Regions from separate parts of the Streptomyces sp. NPDC037301 genome, predicted to be linked through region 1. Evidence: riboswitches for the same ligand, from Rfam matches in the RefSeq annotation. Region 1 holds a riboswitch; each other region holds the start of a gene.
What was found. A riboswitch is a leader RNA that binds a small molecule or an ion and turns the genes downstream of it on or off. The one in region 1 is predicted to bind cyclic di-AMP.
Positions count from the first base shown of each region.

Region 2: another riboswitch for cyclic di-AMP. It lies ahead of ACZ7IB_RS31900 (M23 family metallopeptidase); the one in region 1 lies ahead of ACZ7IB_RS13105 (M23 family metallopeptidase).
Region 3: another riboswitch for cyclic di-AMP. It lies ahead of ACZ7IB_RS23640 (C40 family peptidase); the one in region 1 lies ahead of ACZ7IB_RS13105 (M23 family metallopeptidase).

Region 1 is NZ_JBVJWD010000006.1:183,004-187,905, forward strand. Features, by position in the region: gene ACZ7IB_RS13100 (alpha-galactosidase) at 1-677, shown strand, start outside; cyclic di-AMP (ydaO/yuaA leader) riboswitch at 974-1,130, shown strand; gene ACZ7IB_RS13105 (M23 family metallopeptidase) at 1,134-2,075, shown strand; gene ACZ7IB_RS13110 (SGNH/GDSL hydrolase family protein) at 2,265-3,110, shown strand; gene ACZ7IB_RS13115 (STM4011 family radical SAM protein) at 3,159-4,037, opposite strand; gene ACZ7IB_RS13120 (STM4012 family radical SAM protein) at 4,046-4,902, opposite strand, start outside.
Region 2 is NZ_JBVJWD010000026.1:13,694-18,595, forward strand. Features, by position in the region: gene ACZ7IB_RS31890 (M16 family metallopeptidase) at 1-587, shown strand, start outside; gene ACZ7IB_RS31895 (M16 family metallopeptidase) at 614-1,996, shown strand; cyclic di-AMP (ydaO/yuaA leader) riboswitch at 2,347-2,513, shown strand; gene ACZ7IB_RS31900 (M23 family metallopeptidase) at 2,527-3,321, shown strand; gene ACZ7IB_RS31905 (GntR family transcriptional regulator) at 3,550-4,263, shown strand; gene ACZ7IB_RS31910 (HPr family phosphocarrier protein) at 4,406-4,687, opposite strand; gene ACZ7IB_RS31915 (bifunctional acetate--CoA ligase family protein/GNAT family N-acetyltransferase) at 4,860-4,902, shown strand, end outside.
Region 3 is NZ_JBVJWD010000015.1:30,791-35,692, forward strand. Features, by position in the region: gene ACZ7IB_RS23625 (GNAT family N-acetyltransferase) at 1-61, shown strand, start outside; gene ACZ7IB_RS23630 (ATP-dependent Clp protease proteolytic subunit) at 795-1,430, shown strand; gene ACZ7IB_RS23635 (hypothetical protein) at 1,438-1,746, shown strand; cyclic di-AMP (ydaO/yuaA leader) riboswitch at 2,182-2,354, shown strand; gene ACZ7IB_RS23640 (C40 family peptidase) at 2,358-2,831, shown strand; gene ACZ7IB_RS23645 (LysE family translocator) at 2,915-3,550, opposite strand; gene ACZ7IB_RS23650 (LysR family transcriptional regulator) at 3,623-4,561, shown strand; gene ACZ7IB_RS23655 (ATP-binding protein) at 4,605-4,902, opposite strand, start outside.

The sequences.
Region 1 (4,902 bases):
TCGAGCACGTGGACGCCCTGTACGCGCTGATCGACCGGCTCCGTGCCGCGCACCCCTCCGTCGCCTTCGAGTCCTGCTCGGGCGGCGGCGGCAGGATCGACCTGGGGATTCTGTCCCGTACGGACCAGGTATGGACCTCCGACAACACCGACCCGCTCGACCGCCTCACCATCCAGGAGGGCTTCGGTCAGATCCATCCGGCCCGGGTGATGGCCGCCTGGGTCACCGACAGCCCGAACGTCCAGCTCAACGACAGGGCCAGCTCACTGCGGTTCCGTTTCGTGAGCGCGATGGCCGGTGTGCTCGGGGTCGGCGGGGACCTCGCCGACTGGAGCGAGGAGGAGTTGGCCGAGGCGCGGAACTGGGTGGATCTCTACAAGGAGATCCGGCCGGTGGTGCAGCACGGTGCGCTGTACCGGCTGCGCGCCCCGCGCGGCGGACTCAGCGCGGTCCAGTACGTCCACGGGGACGAGACCGTGCTCCTGATGTGGCTGGAGGCACAGAGGTACGGGGAGCGGCCCCCGGCCCTGCGGCTGCGCGGGATCGACCCCGCAGCGACGTACACCTGCCTGGACACGGGGGTGGTGCACCACGGTTCGGTACTGCTGCACCAGGGGCTGCACACCGGGCTTCGGGGGGATCTCGACGCGCGGGTGCTGAGGCTCCGACGCGAATGACGGGCGCGACATGTCCGTAATCAGTGCATTTAGCTCAATACGCCCCGCTTCTACGGGAGATGGTCGCCCTCTCGTGAGCGGAATCATATCCGTGACGGTGTGTGCTGGCGGGGCAGTCGGGTATTCCGTGCGCGGCGCGGAAAGACAAGATTCTTGATCCACGGAGTGTGACCAGAATTCCGCGCCGATTTCCGAGCGCGGATTCCGGTACGGAACCAGTGGGTTGTTATCGCCGTCCCGACTCGCTTACGGTCACCGTCAATCCGGACGGACCGCCTAATCCTGCCGCCGCCCGGAATTCGCACCCACTCATCGCGTGGCAGGAGCGGGGGAACCAGGTAGGCCGCCGATCGGAGAAATCCGGCCGGCTAGGGGTGAAGCCGCGCTCAGTGCGGCCGGGCATCTCCAGCCCGAACCCGACAGCTCACCTCGCAGGCGCCGGAGAGGAAGCACGTCATGCCCATATCGGGTAAGCATCGTCGTACGAAGTCCAGCGCCATCGCCCGCGGCATCGCCGCCGCAGGCGCCGGTGGTGCCGTCATCGCACTGCCGCTGCTCGGCGCCACCGGTGCCCAGGCCGCGCCGCAGTCGGCCCCGACCGCCGCGCCGCAGTCGGCCTCCGCCGCCACGCACGCCGCCCCGGCCAAGCCGGTCGCGCAGAAGCAGGCCGCCACCACGACGTACTCCGTCGTCTCCGGCGACTACCTGTCGAAGATCGCCACCGAGTACAAGGTCGAGGGCGGTTGGCAGAAGCTGTACCAGAACAACCGCAAGGTCGTCGGTGAAGACCCCAGCCTGATCTTCCCGGGCATGAAGCTGACGCTCGGCGGCAAGGAGTCGGGCCACGCCGCGTCCACCGGCGCCGGCGCGGGCGCGGCCCTCCCGTCGAAGGCCCCCTCGGTGCCCTCGTCGGTCGTGGAGAAGTCCGCCCCGGCCAAGGCCTCGACGGTCACGGAATCCAAGACCTCCGCCCCGGCAGGCCAGAGCAACAGTTCCGGCTACACCCACCCGGTCCCCGGCAACCACACCACCGGATACCGCGCCTCCGGCTCCAACTGGTCCAGCGGCAGCCACACCGGCATCGACTTCCCCGTCTTCACCGGCACCGGCGTGAAGACCATCACCTCCGGCACCGTCGTCACCGCCGGCTGGGGCGGCGCGTACGGCAACCAGGTCGTCATCAAGCACGCCGACGGCCACTACTCGCAGTACGGCCACCTGTCCTCGATCTCCGTCTCCGCAGGCCAGACCGTGAGCACCGGTCAGCAGATCGGCCTCTCCGGCGCCACCGGCAACGCCACCGGCCCGCACCTGCACTTCGAGGTCCGCACGGGCCCGGCGTACGGCTCGGACATCGACCCGATCGCCTACCTGGCTTCGCACGGCATCTACGTCTGAGCCGAACGGCCGGGCAGTTGAGCGACAAGGCATGACCTGAGCAACACAGAAGGGGCGGTGCGCGACGGCGCACCGTCCCTTCTGCTTATTCCCCCTTTACCAAAACCTGACCGGGTGGTCTATCTCACCACCCGTCAACCCCTTATTACGGTCGCGTAGGTCACATTCGGCGGTGCAGGATGAGCGTTTGTGGCAGACGATTCGAGAAAAAATCAACGTGGCGTCATCAACCGACATGGCGTCATCGGGTCGTACGCAGCGATTGGCGACAGCTTCACCGAGGGAGTCGGCGACCCCGGCCCGGACGGAACCTTCGTCGGCTGGGCGGACCGTTTCGCGGTACTTCTCGCGGACCAGCTCCCGGACCCCGATGCGGGGACGGGCACCGAAGGCTCCGCTCACGGGAATTTCAGGTACGCCAATCTCGCCGTACGCGGACGCCTCCTCGACCAGATCGTCGAGGAGCAGGTGCCGCGCGCCAAGGAGCTCGCACCCGATCTGGTGAGCTTCTGCGCGGGCGGCAACGACATCATCAGGCCCGGCACCGACCCCGACGACGTGGCCGAGCGCTTCGAGCGCGCGGTCGCCGAGCTGACCGAATCGGTCGGCACCGTCCTGGTCACCACAGGCTTCGACACCCGAGGCGTTCCCGTGCTGCGCCATCTGCGCGGCAAGATCGCCACCTACACCGCCCATGTGCGGTCCATCGCCGACCGCTACGACTGCCCGGTCCTCGACCTGTGGTCGCTGCGGTCCGTCCAGGACAGGCGCGCCTGGGACGACGACCGGCTCCATCTGTCGCCCGAGGGACACACCAGGGTCGCGCTGCGTGCCGCCCAGGTCCTCGGCATCGGTGTGCCGGCCGACCCCGACCAGGAATGGCCCCCACAGGCACAGCGCGGCACGCTCGAAGTACGGCGCGACGACATCCACTGGGCGCGCGAGTACCTGGTTCCATGGATCGGCCGGCGGCTGCGCGGCGAATCCTCCGGCGACCATGTCGAGGCGAAGCGGCCGGACCTCCTGCCGCTCTAGGCGGCGTCCGCCACCGTGGTGCCCTCGCTCGCCGGACGGACTGGAGGTTCAGGCCCGTCCGGCGAGGGGCGACAACGGGGACGCCGGTATCCGTTCCAGCACACCGCCCGCGAAGACGTCGTACAGCGGCAGCGTCTCCAGATGCACATAGCCGATGTGGCAGTCGCAGACAGCCAGTGGACAGGCCCGCGGGCCGAGAGCGCGCCGGTAGCTCCCGTCGTAGAGGTTGCCGAGCACCGCCGGGACGAAATGGCAGCGCCGCACCGTGCCGTCACCGTCCACCGAAATGACCGATTCGCCCGTCCGGCAGGGCAGCCCGGCCGACCGGTGCGGATGCCGACTGTATGGGAAGAGCGGGTCGAGGCCCGTCCACCGATCCGCCTCCTCGTCCGTATAGGTGTGCCCCTCCGCGGCGTTCACCCAGAGATAGACCTCGTCCGGCAGGGCGGCCCGCAGCCGCCGCGCCTCGTCGAGATGGTCGTCGAGACCGACGACACCGACGCTGTGGCGGATGCCGAGCGCGGTCAGCTCCCGGCACTTGGTGAGGAACCGCTCGTACGGCGTCTGCCCCGGGTGGTACGTGCACCAGAGCGCGATCTTCTCGCGTCCGGCGTCCCCCGCCTCGGCCAGCCACCCCGTACGGGTGCTGAGATTGGTCTGGATGGCGACCCGGCCGATGTGCGGCAGCTGCGCCAACTCGATCAGCGCACGCCGGTACCAGGAGCGGACCAGACCCTCGCCCCAGGGGGTGAACAGGACCGAGAGCCGGTCGCCGGTCTGCGCCGCGGCCCACGCCGTGAACCGCTCCAGCGCGGCGCGGTCGGCGCGCAGCTGCTCCCGGCTGTCGCGCCGCTTGGCGAACGGGCAGTACGGGCAGTCGTAATCGCAGGACGCGAGCGGACCGCGGTAGAGAATGGTCAGGTCCATGGGTGCGCTCACTTCAGTTCGTACGAGGCCATCGCGGCCCGTACGCCGGGGGAGAAGAGTTCGGGACCCAGCGCGTCGGAGTGGGCCAGGCCCTCGGGGGAGAGCCGCAGCGGGCCGGACGCCCCGGCCGTCGCGTCGAGCCAGCCGCGCGCCTCGAACCGGGCCAGTTCAGCGGGGAAGTCGTCGGCCGGGGAGGTGCCGAACCGCTTCCGGTAGTCGGCGGGTTGCAGCCCCTCGGCCTGGAGGACGGACTGCAGGAGGTGGCGGCGGCGCGCCTCGTCGCCGTCGACATACCGTCCGACCTCGGCGCGCGAGAAGTCCTCGGTCGCGGTGTAGCCGTCGATGATCGCCCGCACCTCACGCATCTCCACCGCATACTCGAAGGAGTAGTGCAGCTTCGAGGTGTACGAACGGGCGCCGCACCCCAGGCCGATCATGCCGTCGGTCTGACAGGCGTAGTCGTGGGGGCCGTCCGTCCGCGGGGCGTCGGCGCGGCGGAACATCCGCATGGACACCTGCTCGTAGCCGTGGGCGAGGAGATGGTCCCGGCCCGCGCGGTACAGCCGCAGCCGCTGTTCGTCCCAAGCGGCGTCCGCGGCTGCCTCGCCGTCGGCGCCGAGCCGCCCGAGACCGGTCAGCGGGCGGACATACAGCGGATAGAGATACAGCTCCTCCGGCTGCCGGCCGAGCGCCGCGTCCAGCGAGGTGCGCCAGCTGTCCTCGGTCTGCCCGTCGATGCCGTAGATCAGGTCGATGTTCAGGATCGGGATGCGGGCATCACGTATCCGGTCCAGCGCCGCCTCCACTTCCGCGCGGCGCTGCGGTCGCACAGCGGCACGCGCCTCGGCTTCGACGAAGCTCTGCA
Region 2 (4,902 bases), on a different contig from region 1:
CCTACCGGCTGCCGCACGACGGCACCCGTGAGTGCGACGCGGCAGACCTCGCGCTGACCGTGCTCGGCGGGGGCGAGTCGTCGCGACTGCACAACCGTCTGGTCCGCCGTGACCGTACGGCCGTGGCTGCCGGATTCGGACTGCTGCGCCTGGCCGGCGCGCCCTCGCTCGGCTGGCTGGACGTCAAGACGTCCGGCGGCGTCGAGGTGCCGCAGATCGAGGCCGCGGTCGACGAGGAGCTCGCCCGGTTCGCCGCCGAGGGCCCCACGCCCGAGGAAATGGAGCGTGCGCAGGCCCAGTTGGAACGCGAGTGGCTGGACCGGCTCGGTACGGTCGCGGGCCGCGCCGACGAACTCTGCCGGTTCGCCGTGCTGTTCGGCGACCCGCAGCTCGCCCTGACCGCAGTCCAGCGCGTGCTGGATGTCACCGCGGAAGAGGTTCAGGCGGCCGCCGAGGCCCAGCTGCGCCCCGACAACCGCGCGGTGCTGGTCTACGAGCCGGTCGAATCGGCCGAGCCCGCGGACACAGCGGACACCGATGAGACCGAAGCCGACGACACCGACGCGCACGAAGGAGCGGACAAGTGACCGACGCTGCCGCGACTGGAGTTTCGATGCAGTACCACCCGCAGCCGGCCCCCGGCCTCGCCCGTCCCTGGGCCTTTCCCGCGCCGGAGCGCGGCGCCCTGCCCAACGGCCTCACGGTGCTGCGCTGCCACCGCCCCGGCCAGCAGGTCGTGGCGGTCGAGATCTTCCTCGACGCCCCGCTGGACGCCGAGCCCGAGGGCCTCGACGGCGTGGCCACGATCATGTCGCGGGCACTGTCCGAGGGCACCGACAAGCACACCGCCGAGGAGTTCGCCGCCGAGCTGGAGCGCTGCGGCGCCACCCTCGACGCGCACGCCGACCACCCCGGCGTCCGGGTCTCCCTGGAGGTCCCGGCCTCCCGGCTGACCAAGGCGCTCGCGCTGGTCGCCGAGGCGCTGCGGGCGCCTGCCTTCGCCGACAGCGAGATCGAACGGCTGGTACGCAACCGGCTCGACGAGATCCCGCACGAGCAGGCCAACCCGGCCCGGCGCGCCGCCAAGCAGCTCTCCAAGGAGCTCTTCCCGGCCGCGGCGCGGATGTCGCGCCCGCGCCAGGGCAGCGAGGAGACGGTGGAGCGGATCGACTCGGCGGCTGTGCGTGCCTTCTTCGACGCCCACGTCCGGCCGTCCACCGCGACCGCCGTGGTCGTCGGTGACCTCACCGGCATCGACCTGGACGCCCTGCTCGCCGACACTCTCGGTGACTGGTCGGGAGACACCGCGGAGCCTCGTCCCGCCCCGCCGATCACCGCCGACGACACCGGCCGAGTGGTGGTCGTCGACCGTCCGGGCGCGGTGCAGACGCAGCTGCTGATCGGCCGGATCGGCGCCGACCGGCACGACAGCGTGTGGCCGGCCCAGGTGCTGGGCACGTACTGCCTGGGCGGCACGCTCACCTCTCGGCTGGACCGTGTGCTGCGCGAGGAGAAGGGCTACACCTACGGCGTACGGGCCTTCGCCCAGGTGCTGCGGTCGTCGGCCCCGGATTCCGCCTCGGGGGCGACCGGTGCCGCGATGCTCGCCATCAGCGGATCGGTGGACACGGAGTCCACGGGACCGGCGCTGAAGGACCTGTGGACGGTCCTGCGGACCCTGGCGGCCGAGGGGCTGACCGATGAAGAGCGTGAGACGGCCGTGCAGAACCTCGTGGGTGTCGCACCGCTGAAGTTCGAGACGGCGGCCTCGGTCGCGGGCACTCTCGCCGACCAGGTCGAGCAGCACCTCCCGGACGACTACCAGGCACAGTTGTACGCCCGGCTCGCGGAGACCGGCACGGTCGAGGCGACCGCTGCGGTGGTCAACGCCTTCCCGGGTGACCGGCTGGTCACGATCCTCGTCGGTGACGCGTCACAGATCGAGGAGCCGGTCCGGGCCCTGGGTATCGGAGAGGTGTCGGTGGTCGCCGGCTGACGGGCATACCCGTCGTGGACACCGGCCGGCCGGCCGGGCCGAGGCGGGCGACCCCCGCCCGGCCGGCCCCTTGCGTGTGACAGTCCACCGGTCGACTTTCACGTTCGACCGAGCACCGAAGGCAACGGTCGGTCCACCGATCCGTCATAGTCCGCATATCGGGACAGAAGGAAGACTCCTGTGAGTGAAATCTCGCCGGAGTCTTCCTTTTTGTTCTTTTTAGTCGAAAGGTTGCCTGTCTGCCCTGTGGGATGCGCTACAAAACGGGCTGTCCGTTTGGTGAATGCAAGTGACCCCGCTTAGCGTCGGCCGGGCTGTCCGTCACTCGTATGCCGCATCCGTGACGTACCGGGCAGTCATCGCCGAGTCCCCGTCAGGCGCGAGCCTGGGGAGCCGGGGACCCATGCAGTCCCTGGGGTGAATCGGATGCCTGAGCCCGGATGAGGTCAGGGCGTCCGTAGGAGACCTTCCTGCTCCGAACCCGTCAGCTAACCCGGTAGGCGAGAAGGAAGGAAAGGATCAGCCACTTCATGGCGTTCACCCGTGCCACCGGGAAGCATCGTGCCCCGAGTCGACTGACGCGCAGCAGCGCGAAGATCGCCGGCGTCGCCGCTCTGGCCACCACCGGCGTCATAGGCGGCATGGCCTCTCCGGCCCTCGCCGCGGACTCCTCCGTCAACGAGACCGGTCTGAACCAGGTCATCGCCATCGAGGGCGCCCTCGCCGACCAGATCGACGCCCAGGCCGACGCGCAGAAGCACCAGGCCGATGTCGCGGCGAAGGCGAAGGCGGAGGCCCAGCGGAAGGCCGAGGCCAAGAAGAAGGCCGAGGCGAAGGCCAAGGCCGACGCGAAGCGCGCGGCCGAGGCGCGCGCCGAGAAGGCCCGCGCCGCCCGGTCCGCCGAGCGCACCCGCCTGGGGTACTTCCAGCTCCCGGTCGCCGGTTCGTACGTCACCACCGGCTACAAGTCCAGCGGCTCGCTCTGGTCCTCCGGCAGCCACTCGGGCATCGACTTCCACGCCGCGTCCGGCAGCTCCGTCGTCGCCGTCGGTGCCGGCACGGTCGTCGAGGCCGGCTGGGGGGGCGCGTACGGCAACAACATCGTGCTCCGGATGACGGACGGCACGTACACGCAGTACGGCCACCTCTCCTCGATCGGCGTCTCCGTCGGCCAGAGCGTCGGCGCGGGCCAGCAGATCGGCCTCTCCGGCTCGACCGGCAACTCCACCGGCCCGCACCTTCACTTCGAGGCCCGGACCACGCCGTCGTACGGCTCCGACATGGACCCCGTCGCGTACCTGCGCGCCCACGGCGTCAACGTCTGACCGACGCTCCACCCGCAGCACCTCTTCGAAGGCCCCGGCAGCACGCCGGGGCCTTCGCCGTGTCCGGCCCGCGCGCCCGCCCGCAGTACCTGCTCCCCGAACCGTCCTGTGGCCAAAAGATATTCATGAATTTCCACCCGGCATCGGAAATGCGGCCGCATTGCAATAGAGTCGCAGAACAAGCGTCGGTCGGCCGCGTTTCGCGGGGATTAAGGCGGAGGTTCGAACATGCGTATTCCGGCGCATTCGGTATGCACGGCAATCCGTGACGACATCGTCTCCGGTGTCTTCGAACGCGGAAGCCGGCTAACCGAGGAGCTGCTGGCGCGCCGTTACGGAGTCTCCCGTGTTCCGGTACGGGAAGCGCTGCGCACCCTGGAGTCCGAGGGCTTCGTGGTCACTCGCCGGCACGCGGGCGCCTGTGTCGCCGAGCCCACCGAGCAGGAGGCCGCCGACCTCCTGGAGGTCCGGATGCTGCTGGAGCCGTTGGGCGCCGCGCGCGCCGCGCAGCGCCGCACCGAGGTGCATCTCAAGGTATTGCGCGGTCTGGTCAGGCTCGGCCAGGAGCGGGCCCGGCGGGGCGAGGGGGAGGATCTGCGCTCACTCGGCGGCTGGTTCCACGAGACGTTGGCGCAGGCCTGCGGCAGTCCCGGCCTGATCGCGCTGCTCACCCAGCTCCGCCACAAGATCGCCTGGATGTACACGGTCGAGCAGCCGGCCCGCCCGGTGGACTCCTGGGCCGAGCGCGGGGCCATTGTGGACGCGGTGGCGCGGCGTGATGCGGAACGGGCCAGGGTGCTGGCCACCCAGCACGCCGAACGGGCCGCGGCCGCGCACCGGCTGCGCCGCGTCGACCGGCCGGGCCGCCGGCCCGACGCCTCGCGCGCCGACCGGGTGAGGACTTCGCAACATTCCGTAAACACCACGGGTGTTCAGAATTAACAATTACGCCGTATACAAAGATTCGTAATTCGTTGAGGGCTTTCTTTGGGCTGCCTGAATTTGCTCCGGTCGTCCCGAGTCAGGAAAGCGAAAAAGCCGCGGCCCTCAATAAGGGTGCCGCGGCTCTCTTGCAGAAAATGGTTCAGACGGTCTCCGGAAGCTCGTCGAGCCCTTCGGCGACCAGCTTCGCCAGACGGTCCAGGGCGGCTTCGGAGTCGTCGGCCTCGGACGCGAGCACGATCTCCTCGCCGCCGTGCGCGCCGAGACCGAGCACCGCGAGCATGGAGGCGGCGTTCACCGGGTTGCCGTCGGCCTTGGAGATCGTCACGGGGACGCCGGAAGCCGTAGCGGCACGGACGAAGATGGAAGCGGGGCGGGCGTGCAGGCCCTCGGCCCAACCGACGTTGACGCGGCGCTCAGCCATGGTTCTGCCCTTCACGAATCAATGGTTGTCTAGACCAGTCTCTCATGTGGTGCGCGATGCTCCGGCCGACCTGCGGCACGCCCACAACCCGTGCTCCACCGCCGATCGGCCCCCTCAGACTGCCCCGGCCCCAAGACCTACGCGACCGCTGACGGAGCCGTAGTCTTTGCGCATGCAGCCCTCGCCGGAGCAGAGTCCGCATCACGCGTACCCCG
Region 3 (4,902 bases), on a different contig from region 1:
GGAGGACTCCACCGGCGGCGGATCTCTCAACAAGTTGCGCTACCGCTGCCCTCTTGGCTAGTCCGCTCCCCGTTTGTCCGTCCACGGAGCCCGGAAGCGGCGTGGTCACGAGTTGGAGTCGAACTCGCGGGTCCAATGCCGTTCAGCACGACGACGGACCCCCGGGTCGGGGTCGGGCCAGAGCATCGGGCAGCGGACGCCCCGTTGACTGAACGAACCCCGGAGGTTCTGCAGTTCAGAGGGAAAGTGGTGTCCGCGGTCGCTACGTTGACCGGTCGTGACGAACGATGCGCCCGAGCGGGATCTGGCCGCCTTGGTGGTTCCTCGGTGGGGTCGGCTGGTGGAGACCGGCGACCGGTACGAGCCCTATCGGCTCCTCGACCCCGACGGTACAAGCGTGGAAGCGGTCGCGGTCTACTTTCAGGAGCCGCTGGCGGCCGGCAGGGCTCCGTCGACGGTTCGAATGGATCTGCTGCGGTGGTGGCGGTTCCTGCAGGCAGTGGGGGTCCCCTGGGGCCGGGCGACCCGGGTCGAGGCCCGGGACTTCAGCCGCTGGATTCGGGTGACGGTCAAGCCGAGCAAGGGCTCGACTCCGAAGCGCCGGTCGGTACAGAGCGGGACCGCCCTGAACCCCGTGACCGGCAAGCCAACGGCTGGGCCCGGCTACGCCCCGACCACCGTCGCACACAGCGAGACGGTGCTGCTCCCCATCATAATTTTCTGTACGTCCTGTACATTCTTTACAGATGCTTGCGCAGGTCCCCGTACAGCCCCGGAGGAAAGGCAACGCCATGCTGTTCCGCCCCACCGCCCGTTACGTGCTGCCCGAGTTCACCGAGCGCACGACCAACGGGACCCGCACCCTCGATCCGTACTCCAAGCTGCTCGCCGAACGGATCGTCTTCCTCGGCACCCCGGTCGACGACACCGCGGCCACCGATCTGATCGCCCAGTTCATGTATCTGGAACACGACGCCCCTGACCGGCCCATCTCGCTCTACATCAACTCCCCCGGCGGCTCGTTCGGTGCCATGTCCGCGGTCTACGACACGATGCAGTACCTCACCTGCGAGGTGGAGACCTACTGCCTCGGCCAGGCCGGTTCCTGCGCGTCCGCACTGCTCGCCGCAGGCGCTCCCGGCCGGCGGCACGCACTGCCCGGCGCCAGGGTCGTCGTGCAGCAGCCCGGGCTCACCGAGCCGGTTCAGGGCCAGCCTTCCGATCTGGAGATCGAGGCACAGGAATTGGAACGGGTCCGCGAGATGATCACCACACTGTTGGCCCGTCACACGGGCCGCAGCGCAGAGCAGATCGCCACCGACATCGAGCGCGACCTCATCCTCGACGCGGCGGGCGCCAAGGCGTACGGTCTGGTGGACCACATCATGGAGACCCGGAAGTCGTCACTCCCGCCGCACAGCGCGAGGTGAACGCCCGATGCAGCCACCGGAGTTGCCGCCGCTCCCCGCACTGACGCGCGCGGAGGGGGAGTTCATCGACTGCTACCTCGAAGTCCTGGACCAACTGGGCCGGATCAACCCGGCACGCGGCAGCGACACCTACGGCGCACTGCGCGCCGCACAGGCACTGGCCTCACGGGCGGGCGCGCTGCGGGATGCCCTCGCATTGATGCATGAGCGCGGCGAGGCGCAGATCCACGCCGCCACCTTGGCGCGGGCGCTGCGCGTACTGGACGGGGAACGGCGGGCCGGACGCGTCACCGTACCCCCCGCTCAGACGAGTTGAGCAGCCCACTTCGTCTCCCACCCCGGCCGGCTCCGGCCAACTCCCCCTGCCCTCACCTCCGACGGGGTTTGCTCAACTCACTCCGTCCCCGACTCCGACGGACTTCGCTCAACTCCCCTGCGCGACACGCCCGGCAGGCACATCAAAATTCCTAGCTCGTTCGGCGTAGGGATTCCCCCTCACGGGCGATATCTCAACTTGCGTTTTCTGCGAGAACAGTGATCGGAATCCCTCCCTCCATCCCTGGTGCGAGACCGGTCCGAGTGACCTGCACGGTCTTCGAAATCACCAGCCCCACCCAAACGGGCCATTCGTGAGGAGACTCACATATCGTCGCTTTCACTCGGAAATCCGGCAGTCGGTGCGTCAAGATCCCTGGGACGACAAGCCCCCGCCACCGCGACGGGGCGGTCCGGGCGGACGCCGAGTCCTGCCGCCGTCCGGATGCCTGGTCGACAGAAGTGGATCGGCAGGAGTGGAGGACCCGAGCACAACGGGTCGACCGGAACACCGGTCGACCCTCGGGGTGAAGCCGCCGAGCGCGGCCGGGCAACTTCGCCAGCCCGAACCCGACAGGTCATCCTTCACAGGCGGCTGACGAAGGGTTGCGCATGGCTGCGCAGGTTCATGTCCCGTCTCTGCTCGCCCGGGCCGGCACGGCCTCGGTTCTGACACTGGCCGCCGTCGGCGGCACCATGCTTGCCCCGGGCGCCACGCCCCAAGCCCAGGCAGCGGCACTCTCGATGAAGGCACTCAACATCGCCGCGTCGAAGAAGGGATCGCCGTACGGGTGGGGGGCCACCGGCCCCAACCGCTTCGACTGCTCGGGTCTGACGGTCTATTCGTTCAAAAAGGCGGGCAAGAAGCTCCCCCGCACGGCCCAGCAGCAGTACAACAAGACCCGCCATATCTCGGCCTCGCACAGGCAACGCGGCGATCTGGTCTTCTTCCATTACGGCCGCAGCATCTACCACGTGGGGATCTACGCCGGTAAGGGCAGGATCTGGCACTCGCCGAGGACCGGCGCGGTGGTCCGGCTGGAGAAGATCTGGACGAAGAGCGTCTATTACGGGCGGGTCCGCTGATGCCTGTCCGGCGCATCAGGCCCGCGCCCCCGGCCGTGATCCACCGGACAGGCCCGGGTCTCCGCCGCTGACCCGCTCGTTCCTCAGTGCAGCAGGGAGCCGGACACCAGCACCAGCCCCAGACCGGTGAGCGCCGCGCCGCTGCCGCCCTCGATGGCGCGGGCGGTACGCGGCCGGCGCAGCCACCGGCCCAGCCGGTCCACCAGGAGGGCCACGGCGGGAAACCAGATCAGCGCAAGCAGCACCACGATCATTGCGAGCAACAAGGTCCTCGGGAGCGGCGGCTGCCCGTCGGGAACGAACTGCGGCAGCAGACTCAGGAAGAGCACCGGCGCCTTGGGATTCAGGGCGTTGGTGAGGAAGCCCTGGCGCAGTGCGCGTACCGTTCCCTGCCCTGCTGGTTCGCCCTCGGCCTCGCCCGCCCTGCCCGTGGTGCGGCGCCGAGCCGCGTACAGGGCACTGATGCCGAGACAGAGGACGTAGGCCCCGCCGAGCAGCTGAACGGTGCGGAACAGTACGGGCAGCGTCACCAGCACAGCGGCAAGCCCGGCGACGGCCAGCGCGGTGTGCACGAGGAGTCCACCGGCAACACCGAGCGCGCTCGCCACCCCCGCTGACCGGGAGGCGAGCGCGTTGCGTACGACGACGGTGAAGTCCGCGCCCGGCAGCGCGACCATTCCAGCGGCGACCCCGGTGAAGGCGATCAATTGTGCGTCCATGGGTCCACCCTGGCCCGGCAGAGCCTTTAGCGTGTACTTGCAATCTTCTGGGTCTGCCAAAAGGAACGCTTAATGTACGACCCGACACGGCTCGCGGCGCTGGTGGCGGTCGCGGAAGCCGGATCGATCACCCGGGCCGCCGCCCGACTCGGCTACACTGCGCCCGCGCTCTCCCAGCAGATCGCCAAGCTGGAGCGGGAGGCGGGCGCTGCACTGCTGGTGCGCCACCGCCGAGGGGCCCGCCTCACGGCCGCCGGTGAACTGCTGGTCGGACGCGCACGGCGGATCCTCGACGAGATGGACCTGGCCCGCCACGAACTGGCCCGTCTCTCCGGACTCTCCGGCGGACGCCTCCGGGTCGGCACGTTCACCACCGCGGGCATCCATCTGTTGCCGCCGGTGCTGAGCGCCTTCCGTCGCGCCCACCCGGATGTGGAACTGGCGGTCACCGAGTACGAGCCGCCGGACGGGGTCGCGGCGGTGGCCGCGGGCGAGGCCGATCTTGCGCTGACCCATGTGTACGAGCCGGCTGCCGCAGCGGCCTGGCCCTCCGGGGTATTCGCCGAACCGCTGCTGGTCGAGGAACTGGTCCTGATCACGGCGGTCGGGCAGATGCTGTCCGAAGGCACCGGGAGACTGCCGGTGACAGAACTTGCGGGGCGGCCGCTGATCAGCAGTGCGCCGACGCATCCACCGCGCCGCGGGGTGGAGCAGGCGTTGGCCGAAGCAGGGGCGACGCCCGCCGTGGTCTGCGAGTCGCCCGGCTACGCGCTGGTGTGTGCGCTGGTCAGCGCGGGCATCGGAATGGCGGTCGTACCGGAGATGGTTGCCGCGATGTCGTCGACGCCGTTGTCCGTGCGGCGGCTGGAGCCCGCTTCGTTCCGGCGGACGATCTCGATGGTGCACCGCGGCGACCGGGCGAGCGCCGCGGCGGCAACACTCCAGGCACTGTTGCGCAGTGGGTTCGGGCGGGCGGCCTCGGCGCAGCGGCCGGGCGGCGAGGGCGGGTGATCACGCGATCGGGAGACGGGGAGGCGGCGGATCGAAGGGTCGGTCAGCTCTGCACGGGGATGCTCCACGGGAGCGCGATCCAGACCGTCTTGCCGCCGTCGGCAGTGGGGGTGACGGTGAGCCGGCCCCCGCACTCCTTGGCCAGACAGCGAATGATCACCATGCCGCGTCCGTTGTCCTGCTGAACGGCGGCGGGCAGCCGCCGAGGCCAGCGCGGGTGACTGTCCGTCACACCCAGATGCAGCTGTTCCTCCCGCTCCAGCCTCAGGTCCACGGTGAAGGTGGGCGACTGGCCGAAGGTGTGCTGGACGGCGTTGGTCACGAGTTCCGAGACGATCAGT